3 regions of the Streptomyces sp. NPDC005494 genome follow, and region 3 is predicted to be linked to each of the others. Evidence: riboswitches for the same ligand, from Rfam matches in the RefSeq annotation. Region 3 holds a riboswitch; each other region holds the start of a gene.
The links. Region 3 has a riboswitch for cobalamin ahead of ACFYQ6_RS32215 (ABC transporter substrate-binding protein). Riboswitches for the same ligand answer to the same signal wherever they lie in the genome.
Positions count from the first base shown of each region.

Region 1: another riboswitch for cobalamin. It lies ahead of cobN (cobaltochelatase subunit CobN); the one in region 3 lies ahead of ACFYQ6_RS32215 (ABC transporter substrate-binding protein).
Region 2: another riboswitch for cobalamin. It lies ahead of ACFYQ6_RS21635 (energy-coupling factor ABC transporter permease); the one in region 3 lies ahead of ACFYQ6_RS32215 (ABC transporter substrate-binding protein).

Region 1 is NZ_JBIAJR010000006.1:353,799-358,246, reverse strand. It holds gene cobN (cobaltochelatase subunit CobN) at 1-2,599, opposite strand, end outside; cobalamin riboswitch at 2,633-2,788, opposite strand; gene cobG (precorrin-3B synthase) at 3,010-4,311, shown strand; gene ACFYQ6_RS20240 (precorrin-8X methylmutase) at 4,357-4,448, shown strand, end outside.
Region 2 is NZ_JBIAJR010000007.1:218,321-222,768, reverse strand. It holds gene ACFYQ6_RS21655 (VOC family protein) at 1-70, opposite strand, end outside; gene ACFYQ6_RS21650 (DUF2470 domain-containing protein) at 271-987, shown strand; gene ACFYQ6_RS21645 (SMI1/KNR4 family protein) at 1,320-1,841, opposite strand; gene ACFYQ6_RS21640 (50S ribosomal protein bL37) at 2,044-2,121, opposite strand; cobalamin riboswitch at 2,405-2,609, shown strand; gene ACFYQ6_RS21635 (energy-coupling factor ABC transporter permease) at 2,639-3,346, shown strand; gene ACFYQ6_RS21630 (energy-coupling factor ABC transporter substrate-binding protein) at 3,346-3,714, shown strand; gene cbiQ (cobalt ECF transporter T component CbiQ) at 3,721-4,448, shown strand, end outside.
Region 3 is NZ_JBIAJR010000014.1:137,985-142,432, reverse strand. It holds gene ACFYQ6_RS32225 (carbohydrate kinase) at 1-31, shown strand, start outside; gene ACFYQ6_RS32220 (acyl-CoA dehydrogenase) at 70-1,917, shown strand; cobalamin riboswitch at 2,180-2,367, shown strand; gene ACFYQ6_RS32215 (ABC transporter substrate-binding protein) at 2,398-3,468, shown strand; gene ACFYQ6_RS32210 (FecCD family ABC transporter permease) at 3,513-4,448, shown strand, end outside.

The sequences.
Region 1 (4,448 bases), on a different contig from region 3:
CGGCGATGTCGTCGCCCGCGGTGCGCATCGCGCTGGTGCCCCACAGGGACAGGCCGACGGAGGTGGGCCAGTCACCGTTGTCGGCGCGGTAGCGCTCCAGGAGCGAGTCGGCGAGGGCCTGGCCGGTCTCCCACGCCAGGCGGGACGGGACCGCCTTCGGGTCGACCGAGTAGAAGTTGCGGCCTGTCGGCAGCACGTTGACCAGGCCGCGGAGCGGGGATCCGGACGGGCCGGCGGGGACGAAGCCGCCGTTCAGCGCGTGGACCGCGTGGTCCAGCTCGTCGGTCGTCGCGGCGAGACGCGGCACGACCTCGGTGGCGGCGAAGGTGAGGATGTCGGCGACGGCCTGCGGGAGCCCCTGGGCCACACCGGTGACGGCTTCCGGATCCCAGTCCGCGTCCTCCATCGCCTGGACGAGGGCGCGGGCCTTCTCCTCGGTCTCGTCGGCCGCGGTACGGGTCGCCGCGGACTCGTCGAGGCCGAGTGCCTCGCGCAGGCCGGGCAGCGAGGCCGTGCCGCCCCAGATCTGGCGGGCGCGCAGGACGGCGAGGACCAGGTTGACGCGGTCCTTCCCGGCGGGGGCGCCGCCCAGGACGTGCAGGCCGTCCCGGATCTGGACGTCCTTGATCTCACAGAGCCAGCCGTCGAGATGCATGATGAACTCGTCGAAGCCCTCGTCCTCCGGCCTGTCCTCGAGGCCGAGGTCGTGGTCGAGCTTCGCGGCCTGGATCAGCGTCCAGATCTGGGCGCGGACCGCGGGGAGCTTCGCCGGGTCCATCGCGGCGATCTGGGCGTGCTCGTCCAGGAGTTGTTCCAGGCGGGCGATGTCGCCGTAGCTGTCCGCGCGTGCCATGGGCGGCACCAGGTGGTCCACGAGCGTGGCGTGCACGCGGCGCTTGGCCTGGGTGCCCTCACCGGGGTCGTTGACCAGGAACGGATAGACGAGGGGGAGGTCGCCCAGCGCGGCGTCGGGGCCGCAGGCGGCGGAGAGGCCGGCGTTCTTGCCGGGCAGCCACTCCAGGTTGCCGTGCTTGCCGAGGTGGATCATCGCGTCCGCGCCGAAGCCGTTGTCGTCGGCGGACGCGGCGATCCAGCGGTACGCGGCCAGGTAGTGGTGCGAGGGCGGCAGATCGGGGTCGTGGTAGATCGCGATCGGGTTCTCGCCGAAGCCGCGCGGCGGCTGGATGAGGATCAGCAGGTTGCCCCGGCGCAGTGCCGCGAGCACGATGTCGCCCTCGGGGTTGCGGGACCTGTCGACGAACATCTCGCCGGGTGCCGGGCCCCAGTGCTCCTCGACGGACTCGCGGAGCTCGGCGGGCAGCGTGGCGAACCAGCGGCGGTAGTCGGCGGCGGGGATGCGGACCGGGTTGCGGGCCAACTGCTCCTCGGTGAGCCACTCCTGGTCGTGGCCACCGGCGTCGATGAGCGCGTAGATCAGCTCGTCGCCGTCACCGGAGACCAGGCCCGGAATCTCTTCCTCCGGCCCGAAGTCGTAACCCTCGGCGCGCAGCCTGCGGAGCAGGGCGACGGCGCTGGCGGGGGTGTCGAGGCCTACCGCGTTGCCGATGCGCGAGTGCTTGGTCGGGTAGGCGGACAGGACGAGCGCGATCCGCTTCTCGGCGGCGGGAATGTGGCGGAGACGCGCGTGCCGTACGGCGATCCCGGCGACCCGGGAGGCGCGCTCGGGGTCGGCCACGTACGCGGGCAGGCCGTCCTCGTCGATCTCCTTGAAGGAGAACGGCACGGTGATCAGGCGGCCGTCGAATTCGGGTACGGCGATCTGGGTGGCCGCGTCGAGCGGGGAGACGCCCTCGTCGTTCTCCTCCCAGGCGGCACGCGGGCTGGTGAGGCAGAGCGCCTGGAGGACGGGGACGTCCAGCCCGGTCAGGGCACCCGCGTCCCAGGACTCGTCGTCCCCGCCGGCCGACGCGGTGGCGGGCTTGGTGCCGCCGGCCGCGAGGACGGTCGTCACGACGGCGTCGGCGGCCCGCAGTTCCTCGACGAGTTCGGGTTCGGGGGTGCGCAGCGAGGCGACGTACAGCGGGAGGGGGCGGGCGCCCGCGTCCTCCACGGCGGTGCAGAGCGCCTCGACGAACGCGGTGTTCCCGCTCATGTGGTGGGCCCGGTAGTAGAGCACCGCCACGGTCGGGCCGTCGACCTCCCGGGCGGTCCGCTCCAGCGGTCCCCACGCGGGGGCCGGGGCGGGCGGCTCGAACCCGTGGCCGGTGAGCAGCACGGTGTCGGAGAGGAAGCGGGCCAGCTGCTCCAGGTTCGCGGGGCCACCGTGCGCGAGGTAGGCGTGGGCCTCGGCCGCGATGCCGATCGGCACGGTGGAGGCCGCCATCAGCTGGGCGTCGGGGGCCTGTTCACCGGTGAGGACGACGACGGGCCGGCCGGTCGCCAGCACCTGGTCGAGCCCTTCCTGCCAGGCGCGGACGCCACCGAGGAGACGTACGACGACGAGGTCCGTGCCGTCCAGGAGCTGCGGCAGGTCCTCGACGGAGAGCCGGGACGGGTTCGCGTAGCGGAAGCCGACCGGACCACCGGAGGCACGGGCGCTCAGCAGGTCTGTGTCGGACGTCGACAGGAGCAGGATCATGCGGCGTCAGCCCTTCCTCGGGGTGTCCACGCCCCGGGCGGTGTGTCGGACGGCAGGAGTTCCTGACTCGCACGGCCTTCGCGGGGCCGGGCTCACAGTGGCGGGACCGCGCCGGAATCTCACCGGGCTTCCTCCCATGTCGCCGTCTGGCGATGGCGGGCCGAACGGACCGCCGCTAGGCATAGTAGGCGGCAGGTGGGGGGTCCTGACCAGACGGCCCCCGGCCCGGCAGGGCCCGAGGGGGTTCCGGCCGGACGACACGGGGCCTGGCGAGCCGGGCCGGGGGCGTTCGGACCGGACGGGGTCATGGCACGGCCCCAGGGTTCTGGCCGACGGTCCGGCGCCGGGCCCGCGGCGAGGTGTCCCGTAGGTCACAGTGACCGTAGGGCTGCGCCCCGGTCACGGTCGGTATGCTCGCCGCCATGTCCGCCTCCCCCCTTACGCCCCGGTCTCCGGGCGCCGCGTGCACCCGGAGCAGCGGTGACGCGTGCCCCGGCGCACTGCGGCTGCACCGGGCGGACGACGGTGCGCTGGCGCGGATCCGCATACCCGGCGGGGTGCTGACACCCCGTCAGGCGGCGGCGCTGGGGCAGGCCGCCGAGCGGCTCGGTGACGGTGAGTTGCATCTCACGTCCCGGGGGAACGTGCAGGTGCGCGGACTCGCCGAGGACTGCGGTGCGGAGCTGGCCGGACTGCTGAGCAGGGCCGGGCTGTTGCCCTCCGAACGCCACGAGCGCGTGCGCAACGTGGTCGCCTCCCCGCTCTCGGGGCTGGACGGCCTCGGAGCCGTCGACGTCAGACCGTGGCTGACCGAGCTGGACCAGCTCCTGTGCGCGAGTGACCGAGCGACGGCGCTCTCCGGACGCTTCCTGTTCGCCCTCGACGACGGCCGTGGCGACGTGGACGCGCTCGGCGCCGACCTCACACTCATAGGCCACGCCGGCGGTGACGCGCTCCTGCGCGTCGGGGAGGGCGAGGCCGTCCTCCGCGTCCCCGGCGCCGACGGCCCCCGCGCGGCGCTCCTCGCCGCCGAGGCCTTCCTGGACGCGGCCGAGGAGACCGGTGCCTGGCGGACGAAGGACCTGCCCGCCGCCGCGGTCACCGCGCTGACCGGCGATGTCGTACGACGGTTCGGGCCGGCCGGCATCACCTGCGTGACGGGGAACCGGCCCCGGCCGCCCGAAGCCCTGCCCCCGGCCCCCGGACGCGTCCCGGGCCCCCCGCACGCGGCCGCTCTGTCCGTGGGGGTACCGCTGGGCCGGCTCGGCCCGGCGCAGTGGCGGCTGCTGTCCGGCGCCGGTGAACTGCGCCTCACACCCTGGCGCGGAGCCGTCCTCACCGGAATCCCGCCCGCGCGGGCGGACGACCTGCTGGCCGAACTCTCCGGAGCCGGGCTGATCACCGGCCCCGGCTCCCCCTGGACCGGTGTCGGGGCCTGCATCGGCCGCCCCGGCTGCGCGAAGTCGCTGGCCGACGTACGGGCCGACGCGGGGGCCGCCGTCGGACCCGCCGGACGGCTCCCTGTGTACTGGTCCGGGTGCGAACGCCGGTGCGGCCACCCGCACGGGGAGTGGATCGACGTGGTCGTCACTCCCGGCGGACACCGGATCTCCCATGTGCGGGGAGACCGGAGCACCGAGGCGGCGACGGTCCGGGACGACCCGGCCGCGCTCGCCGCCGCCGTGGCGGCGGCCCGGGACACGCACACCTGACCATCCGGTACGACCCCCCTGTTCGATGAAGAAAGCGACAGCACTGTGCATCAGTACGAGAAGGACGGACCGGCGATCTACCGCCAGTCCTTCGCCACCATCCGCGCGGAAGCGGATCTGGCAGGGCTGCCCGCCGA
Region 2 (4,448 bases), on a different contig from region 3:
CGCTCCAGAAGCGCGACACGCGTTCCACGTCGATGCAGTCGACCGTCACTCCGGCCCAGCGGTTCGCCACGATGCCCCCTCGTCCTGTGGGCAGGCGGCGGGACCGACGCCGCCCGTCATTCATGAGCCCGGCCGTCCCGGGCCGTGCCGCCCCGAAATTACTCACGGAAACAGCACCGCGCTACCCCCAGCCCGGAGAGATAAGTTAGGTTAGGCATACCTAAGCAATCGCCATGAGGTCTCCCCACCCCGCTCCCCTGGAGAACTTGGATGCGTCCTTTCAACTCCCGCGCCACGCTGCCGACTCCGGCCGAACGAGTGCTGTCCGTCCTGATGGCGGCCCACTCCATGACGGTCGTCAGTGACGGGCTCGACCCCATCGAGATCCACCGCCTCGACGGCACCGGCGCGATGGGCCACATCCACCTGCACGAACCCCAGGAGTCCGGCCAAACCCACGCCGGCCCCCGCATCCCGGTCCGGCTGGAGTTCACCGACATCGCCCCCACGCCCGTGCGGGACCGCATGCGCGCCCGTGTCACCGTCACCGGGCTGCTCGCGACCTGGTACAGCACGGAGACGACCCAGAGCACCTGCATGGAGTTCGGCCAGGCCGTTCTCGAGGACCACACGGGACGGACGTTCGTCACGCTGGACGGGTTGCAGGAGACCGAGCCGGACCCGATCGCCACCAGCGAGGCGGGGATGCTGACCCATCTCGTGGACGAGCACGGCGAACTCGTCCCGCTGCTTCTCCGCCTCGTGCAGCCGCTGCCGGAGAAAGGCGTCGTGCGCGTCGTGCGCGTCCTGCCGCTGGCCATGGACCGCTACGGAGTGACGCTGCGCCTCGAATACCCCGGCACCCACCGCGACGCACGCCTGCCATTCGCGAAGGCCGTGTCCCGCATCGACCAGGCAGGGCCCCAGATCCACGCCTTGCTGGCGGCCGCACGTCGCGCCTCCCACCGCAATCAGCTGCTGGCCTGATCGTCCGCCCGGCGGACCGGGAAGCGGCCGTCCGCACATGGCGGTGACTTCAGACCATCAGCCGCGAAGACGATCGGCTCCGGGGCCCGGCCGCTCAGTGGCGGTTGCACCCCGGCCCGGACTTCTTCATGTGGCTCTGAGCGTTCGACGACGAGTACTGCGACGAAGGGCCGGTCGCGACGTCCGCGCGTTGGTCGAGTTCTTCGCCTCGGTCATCGACCGGTGCAACGACCTGGTCTCGTGCCACAAGGGGCACCTGCGCAGTCATGAGGTTCGCCCGGTGGTGGACCCGGGTGAAGGACGGGGATGTGCCGGACCGACCGTGGCCGTTCTCAGGGCAGGAAGTCGTAGTACGGTCCGTCCGGCGCGAAGTTCCGGGAACACAACGTCACGTCGTTGCCCGCGAGATAGGCCAGCAGCCACTGGCCGAACGTCATCTCGTGGCAGGTCCAGGCCGGACTGTCGAACTCCTGGACCACGACCCGCCAGGGCGACGAGTCGGTCTCGGGAACGCGGAGGAAGACCGCCTCACCCGTCGTGGCTGTCGCCACCGGTATCAGTTCCCCGGGGTTCGACCCCACCGGACTCGGCAGGAACTCCGCCATGTCCTCCTCGCGCCACAGTTCGAGATTCTCCCTGATGAATCTCCCCAGGTCGTGCAGCAGGTGACTGGCGGGATGCTTCAGATACAGCTGCTTGTTGATCTCGATCGAGCCGTAGGCGTCGACGATCTCACGGAAGTCCGCCGGGAACTCCACACCGAACTCCCGCTGGAGTTCGGTCCACGGAGCCGGGTCCGGCCAGTTGAACCGAGGCTCGCCCAGCAGGGCCTGCACCTCCGGAAGCGTTGCCATCACGTGTTCCTTCCATGACGTCGAGCCGATGCCTGGCCGGGCCGGCCGCGGCACCTGAGTCAGTCTGCTCGGTGCACGGTTCCGCACGTGACCGACGCACACGGCCGGGCGCCTCCGCCGGACCGCGAGAGCTTCCTCGTCAGGGTCCGAGGAACGCGTCCGGGGGGCGGCGCATGCCACCCCCCGATGCGTCGGCGTGTCCTCAGGACTGCGGACGGCTGCCGTGGTTCGCGCCGTTCTTGCGGCGGGCCCTCTTCTTACGACGTCGCTTCGAGGACATCGATCCCTCCTCATCTGTTGCATTTTACGATCTATACACCGGATTGTCGGCTCCGGCGGCCACCGTGCCCCTTACCCATCAGCGGGGCGGCAAACACCCGGCGCCGACCCGTATGGGTGGTACACATCACAGTGCGTGACCACCCACGCGCGGATCGCGCGGGAGGACCATGCCGCACACGGTGCCTGCTGAAGCCACGCAGCGGTGCCTACGCGCCTGTCCGCAGCCTTGACCGAGTCGGTTCGCAACTGCCACCCGTTCGCAGGTACGGGCCGGGGCCGCTTGTCACCGTCCCCGGCCTGGCACTAGTGTCACCACGCCTTGGTGAACGGGAAATCGGTGTGATGCCGGTGCGGCCCTCGCCACTGTGATCGGGAAGTCCGGCTCCAGCCCTCACGGGCAGCCACTGGGTCCTCGGACCCGGGAAGGCGGAGCACGGGCGGTGTCACCCGTAAGCCAGGAGACCGGCCAAGGCATTTCAACCATCCACGAGGTGCTGGAGAGGGTCTGCTGAGCCATGCACATAGCCGAGGGTTTCCTCCCCCCGGCGCACGCGATCGCCTGGGGTGTCGCGTCCGCGCCGTTCGTCGTCCACGGAGTCCGCTCACTCACGCGTGAAGTCCGGGAACACCCCGAGAGCACGCTGCTCCTCGGCGCCGCCGGGGCCTTCACGTTCGTCCTGTCCGCCCTGAAACTGCCTTCGGTGACGGGCAGTTGCTCGCATCCCACCGGCACGGGGCTGGGTGCCATCCTGTTCCGCCCACCGATCATGGCGGTGCTCGGCACCATCACCCTGCTGTTCCAGGCCCTGTTGCTGGCCCACGGCGGCCTGACCACGCTCGGCGCCAACGTCTTCTCGATGGCGGTCGTCGGCCCCTGGGCCGGGTACGCGCTCTACAGGCTGCTGCGCCGCTTCGGCGTCCAGCTGATGGTCGCGGTGTTCTTCGCCGCGTTCGTCGCGGACCTGTCCACCTACTGCGTCACCAGCGTGCAGCTGGCGCTCGCCTTCCCCGACCCGGGCAGCGGATTCGTGGGCGCGCTCGGCAAGTTCGGTTCCATCTTCGCGATCACCCAGCTGCCGCTGGCGGTCAGCGAGGGGCTGCTCACCGTGCTGGTGATGCGTCTTCTGGTGCAGTCCAGCAAGGGCGAGCTGACCAGGCTCGGCATCTTCCTCACCGGCAAGGGTGACAAGGCCCGCAGGACCGAGACCGAGGCGGTGGCGTGATGACCAGGAACACGAAGATCAACGCTCTGCTGCTGCTCGTCGTGGCCGCGCTGGCGGTCCTGCCTCTGGCCCTCGGCCTCGGCGACGACGAGAAGGAGCCGTTCACGGGTGCCGACGCCCAGGCCGAGACGGCGATCACCGAGATCGACCCCGGCTACGAACCCTGGTTCTCCCCGCTCTACGAACCGCCGTCCGGTGAGATCGAGTCCGCGCTGTTCGCCCTCCAGGCCGCTCTGGGGGCCGGAGTCCTCGCCTACTACTTCGGTCTGCGGCGCGGCCGAAGGCAGGGCGAACTGCGCACCAGGGCAGAGCTCGACACGGCCCACGGCGCGAGCGGTGCCGGAGAGTCCACGGCCCGGGGGGCCTGAGGACACGTGCTGCCGATCGACGCGGCGGCGCACAGCAGTCGCTGGCGCCGCCGCCATCCCCTGGACAAGGCCGTGCTCGGTCTCGGACTCACCGTGCTGGCCGTATCGCTGCCGCCCTGGCCCGGCGCCGCGCTCGTCCTCGTGACCGCGCTCACCGCGCTCCTGGGCCCGGCAGGGGTGCCCGCCCGCCGGCTGTGGCGGGCGTACCGGGTGCCCCTGGGCTTCTGTGTCACCGGGGCGGCCACGCTCCTCGTGCAGGTCGGGGGCCCCGAGGGGTTCGTCTCACCGGCCGCCGGAGGGCCTGCCCGCGCCGGGGAGTTGCTGCTGCGGACCTCGGCCGCCTCTCTCGGCGTCCTGCTGTTCGCCTTCACCACACCGATGTCCGACCTGTTGCCCCGCCTCGTCCGGGCGGGCGTGCCCGCGCCCGTGGTGGACGTCGCCCTGGTGACGTACCGCATGAGTTTCCTGCTCCTCGACGCGGTGCGCCGGATACGGGAGGCCCAGGCGGCGCGGCTCGGGCACACCACCAGGGCCGCGGCCTGGCGGTCCCTGGCGGGGCTCGGGGCGACCGCGTTCGTCCGGGCCTTCGACCGCGCGGCGAAACTCCAGGCAGGGCTGGCCGGACGCGGATACGACGGCACCCTGCGTGTCCTGGTGCCCGAGGCTCGCGTCTCCCCCCGCTTCGTGGCCGTGAGTGTCGCCGTCCTCGCGGCGCTCTCCGTCCTGACCCTCGC
Region 3 (4,448 bases):
CAGCGCGCCCTTCCCCGGACCATCAGAGTGACAGGGTGTCCTCGCCCCCGCCCCCGTCGTTCAGTTCGTATGACCGTGACCCTCACCGACACCGCCCCACCGTCCACCACCGAACTGCTGACCGGCGTCCTCCTCGGTCCGGAACACCGTCGCGAGCACGGCTTCTGGCAGCGGCTGATCAGCACAGAACCGTTCCGCCGCCGCCCCGGTGGAACGCCCGAAGAGCGACTGGAACTCGCCTACGACCGGTTGCGGGTCCTCAACCTCTCCCTCGACAGCGGTGCACGCCTCGCCGCCGACCCGCGTGCCCTGGCCGCGCTGCACGCCTGGCTCGGCCCGGTCGACCCGGCGCTGACCACCGTGGCGGGCATCCACTACAACCTCTTCCTCGGCAGCCTCCTCGACCACGACCGAGCCGGCCGTCGTGACCTGTCGGACTATCTGTCCATGCGGCGCATCGGCACGTTCCTCTGCACGGAAGTGGCTCACGGCAACAACGCCGCCGCCATGGAGACCACCGCGACGTACGACCGTGAGCGGGACGGCTTCGTCCTGCACACCCCGAACGCCGGCGCGCAGAAGTTCATGCCCAACACCAGCCCGGCGGGCGGAGCCAAGTCCGGCCTGGTCGCCGCGCGCCTGGTGGCCGACGGCTCGGACCACGGGGTGCGCCTCTTCCTCGTACACCTCACCGACGCGGAGCGCGCGCTGCCCGGCATCCGGGTGCGGCGGCTGCCGGCCCGGATGGGCAGCCCCGTGGACCACTGCCTGACCTCCTTCGACCAGTTGTTCGTGGCGAGGGACGCACTGCTCGAGCCCGACGAACCCGACGGGCCTCCAAGCGAGTTCCGGACCGGGCCGGGGGACAGGCGGCGGCGCTTCCTGACCTCGATCGGACGGGTCACCCACGGCCGGGTCTCGATGAGTGCCTGCGCGGCGGGCTCGGCCCGCGCGACCCTGGCGGTGGCCGTACGGTACGGCGGCCACCGGATGATCTCCGGCTCCCGGCGCACGCCCCCCGTACCGGTCAACGCCCACCGGACCCACCACGGACCGCTCGCCTCCGCGATGGCCACGGTCTTCGCCATGAGCCTGCTGCACCGCAGGGCCCAGGAGCGTTGGGAGAGCTGTACGGAAGGGGAAGGCCGCACCGAGGCGGGGAGGCTCGTCGACGTCGCCAAGGCCTGGATCACCTGGCGGGCCCGCGAGGTGATCGTCGAGAGTCGCGAACGCTGCGGCGCGCAGGCCCTGCTGGAGAACAACGGCATGACCGAACTCGTCACGGGTGTGGAGGGCGCCATCACGGCGGAGGGGGACAACATCGCCCTCTACGCCAAGGCCGCGGCCGACCTGCTCCTCGCGGACCCGCCCGCCCGCGCGGACGCCGCCCCCGGCACGGAGCCCGGCGACCTCTCCGACCCGCGCTTCCTGGTCCGGCTCCTCGCCGCGATCGAGGACATCTGGTTCACCCGCGCCAGAGCACGCGCGCTGCGGGTGCCCGGCACCGAGGTCCTCGCGCAGTGGAACGCGGCGTCCGGGCCCGCCCTGCGCGGCGTCGAGGCCTACGCGTACCGCCATGCCGCGCAGGCCTACGCCGAGGCTCGCGCCGCCCTGCCCGAAGGTGCGGCCAGGGAACGGCTCGGCGAGCTGGAGCGGCTGTTCGCCACCCAGTGGGTGGCCCGCAACAGCGGCGACCTGCTGGCCGCGGGCCTGCTGAGGAGCGATCAGGCCGAGGCCCTGGCCGAGATCACCGAGGAACTGATCGCCGCCGTCGCCGAACACGCCCCCCAGCTGGCCGACTCCTTCGCGCTGCCCGCCGAACTGCTGGCCGACTGGCCGATCGCCGGACCCGGCTACGCCGACGCCTACGACGATCCCCGCGGGCCGTGGAACACCGCCTGGACGGGCGCCCGATGACGGGCTCGCACCCCCGTGGGGGGCGGTCCCGGGTGGCGGAGGGTCTGGAGATCCTGGGACTGCGCGTCGTCCTGCTCGCGTACTGGGGCACGGTGTCCGCTCTCTCCGTCCTCACCCCGGGGAACGTGCCCTCGCCAGACAGAGGCGAATCGGTTCGCCCCAAGGGCTGACCGCCTCGCGGCCGCCGGTACGGAGGGGGGTCGGAGGGCGACGGCCCCTCCGCCGTACCGGCCACGGCCCCGCCGGTGGCCGCCGCGCCACGTGATAGCTTGCAGACGCCAGTCACACTCCACGTGGAGTCAGGGAATCCGGTGAGAATCCGGAGCTGACGCGCAGCGGTGAGGGGGACGGGCGGGGCCACGGCCACTGGGACACCCTCGGGTGCCCCGGGAAGGCGCCCCGTCCGGACGAACCCGAGTCCGAAGACCTGCTGGCACACCGCTTCCGTACCGGGAGCGGAACTCCGTACGGGCTCCGCGCATGAGCCCAGAGACGCCGAGGGACTCCGTGCCGCCCACAGCCAGCACCGTACGCCGAACAGCCCTGCTCCTGACGGGACTCGTCCTGCTGACCGCCTGCGGCGGCGGCAGCGGCCCCACCGAAGCCGCACCGGACGGGAGGGGCGCCGGCTATCCGGTGACGATGAAGAACTGCGGACGCACCGTCACCGTCGACGCCGCTCCCCGCCACGCGGTCTCCCTCGACCAGGGGTCGACCGAGATCCTGCTCTCCCTCGGGCTCGCCGACCGGATCGCTGGCACCTCGACCTGGACCGACCCCGTGATGAAGGGGCTCGAGAAGGCCGAGGCGAAGATCCCCCGCATCGCGGAGAACCGCCCCTCGTCGGAGAAGGTCCTCGCCCAGGAGCCCGACTTCGTGAGCGCCTCGTTCGAATCGACCCTGGGCAAGGGAGGCGTGGCACCCCGCGAGCAGTTCGAGGACCTCGGAGTACCGACCTACGTCTCGCCCGCCGACTGCGCGGCCAAGGACAACAGCGGCAGCGGCGACGGCTCCCGCACGAAGCCCCTCACCATGGACAGCGTCTACACCGAAGTGCGAGAACTGGCGCGGGTGTTCGGCGTACCCGAGCGAGGTGACGCCCTCGTGGCCGACCTCGAGGCCCGTATCACCGAGGCGACGGACGGCATCGACGCCTCCGGCACCTCGCTGCTCTACTGGTTCGCCAACTCCGAGGCCCCCTACCTGGCGGGCTGCTGCGGCGCGCCAGGCGTCATCACGCGTGAACTGGGCGCGGAGAACGCCTTCGACGACACCCACGAGGAGTGGCCCCAGATCAACTGGGAGACCGTCGCCGACCGCAACCCCGACGTCCTGGTCATCGGTGACCTGACCCGGAAGTCGCAGACGGCGGAGAGCGCGGCGAAGAAGATCGCCTTCCTGGAGTCCAACCCCGCGACGAAGAACATGGACGCCGTCCGGCACAAGCGATACGTCCTGCTCAGCGGGCAGGCCATGAATCCCTCCATCCGGACCGTGGAGGGCGTGGAGCGCGTCGCGGCCGGGCTGCGCTCCTTCGGGCTCGCGGGGTGACCGGCACCGCGCAGGCCCCGGAGGTACGCGTCGATCAGGCGTCCGTGGCGGGCAGGGTCGCCGGTGCCCGCGTCCTGCGGCAGGGCTTCCTCTGGGCCGCGGGGGTGGCCCTCCTGTTCCTCTCCGTCGCGGTCGCCGTCACGATCGGCCCCGCCCGCATCTCCGTCCCTGACGTCTGGTCGGCGGTCGGCTCGCACCTCGGCCTCACCGACGCGCGGCTGACACCGATCCGCGACGGCATCATCTGGAACCTGCGCATGCCCCGCACGCTGCTCGCCGCGGTGTGCGGGGCCGGACTGGCGGTCTGCGGCACGGTCATGCAGTCGCTGCTGCGCAACCCGCTCGCCGATCCGTTCGTCCTCGGCGTCTCCTCCGGGGCGTCCACCGGCGCGGTCGTGGTCGTCGTGCTGGGTGTCGGTGGGGGAGCGGTGTCGGTCTCGGCCGGGGCCTTCGCCGGGGCGCTGTGCTCCTTCGCCCTCGTCCTGCTGCTCAGTCACACCCTCGGTGGCTCCACCGACCGCGTCGTCCTCTCCGGAGTCGCGGCCATGCAGCTCTTCTCCGCGCTCACCTCCTTCGTCGTGATGACCGCGGCCGACGCCGAGCAGACCCGGGGCGTGCTGTTCTGGCTGCTCGGCTCCCTGAGCGGGGTCGGCTGGGGAGACGTGTGGATGTGCTCGGCCGTCCTGGCCGTGACGCTGTCGATCTGCCTGGGCCACGCCCGAACCCTCGACGCCTTCGCCTTCGGCCAGGAAGCGGCGGCGTCCCTCGGGGTGCACGTGGCCCGCACCCGGATCGTGCTGCTCTGCACGACCGCGCTGCTGACGGCCGCCCTGGTCAGCTCGGCCGGTGCCATCGGGTTCGTCGGTCTCGTCCTGCCGCACGCCGCCCGGGCACTGGCCGGTTCGGGGCACCGGCGGCTGCTGCCGCTGACCGCCCTCGCCGGAGCCGTGTTCCTGGTCTGGGTCGACACCCTGGCCAGG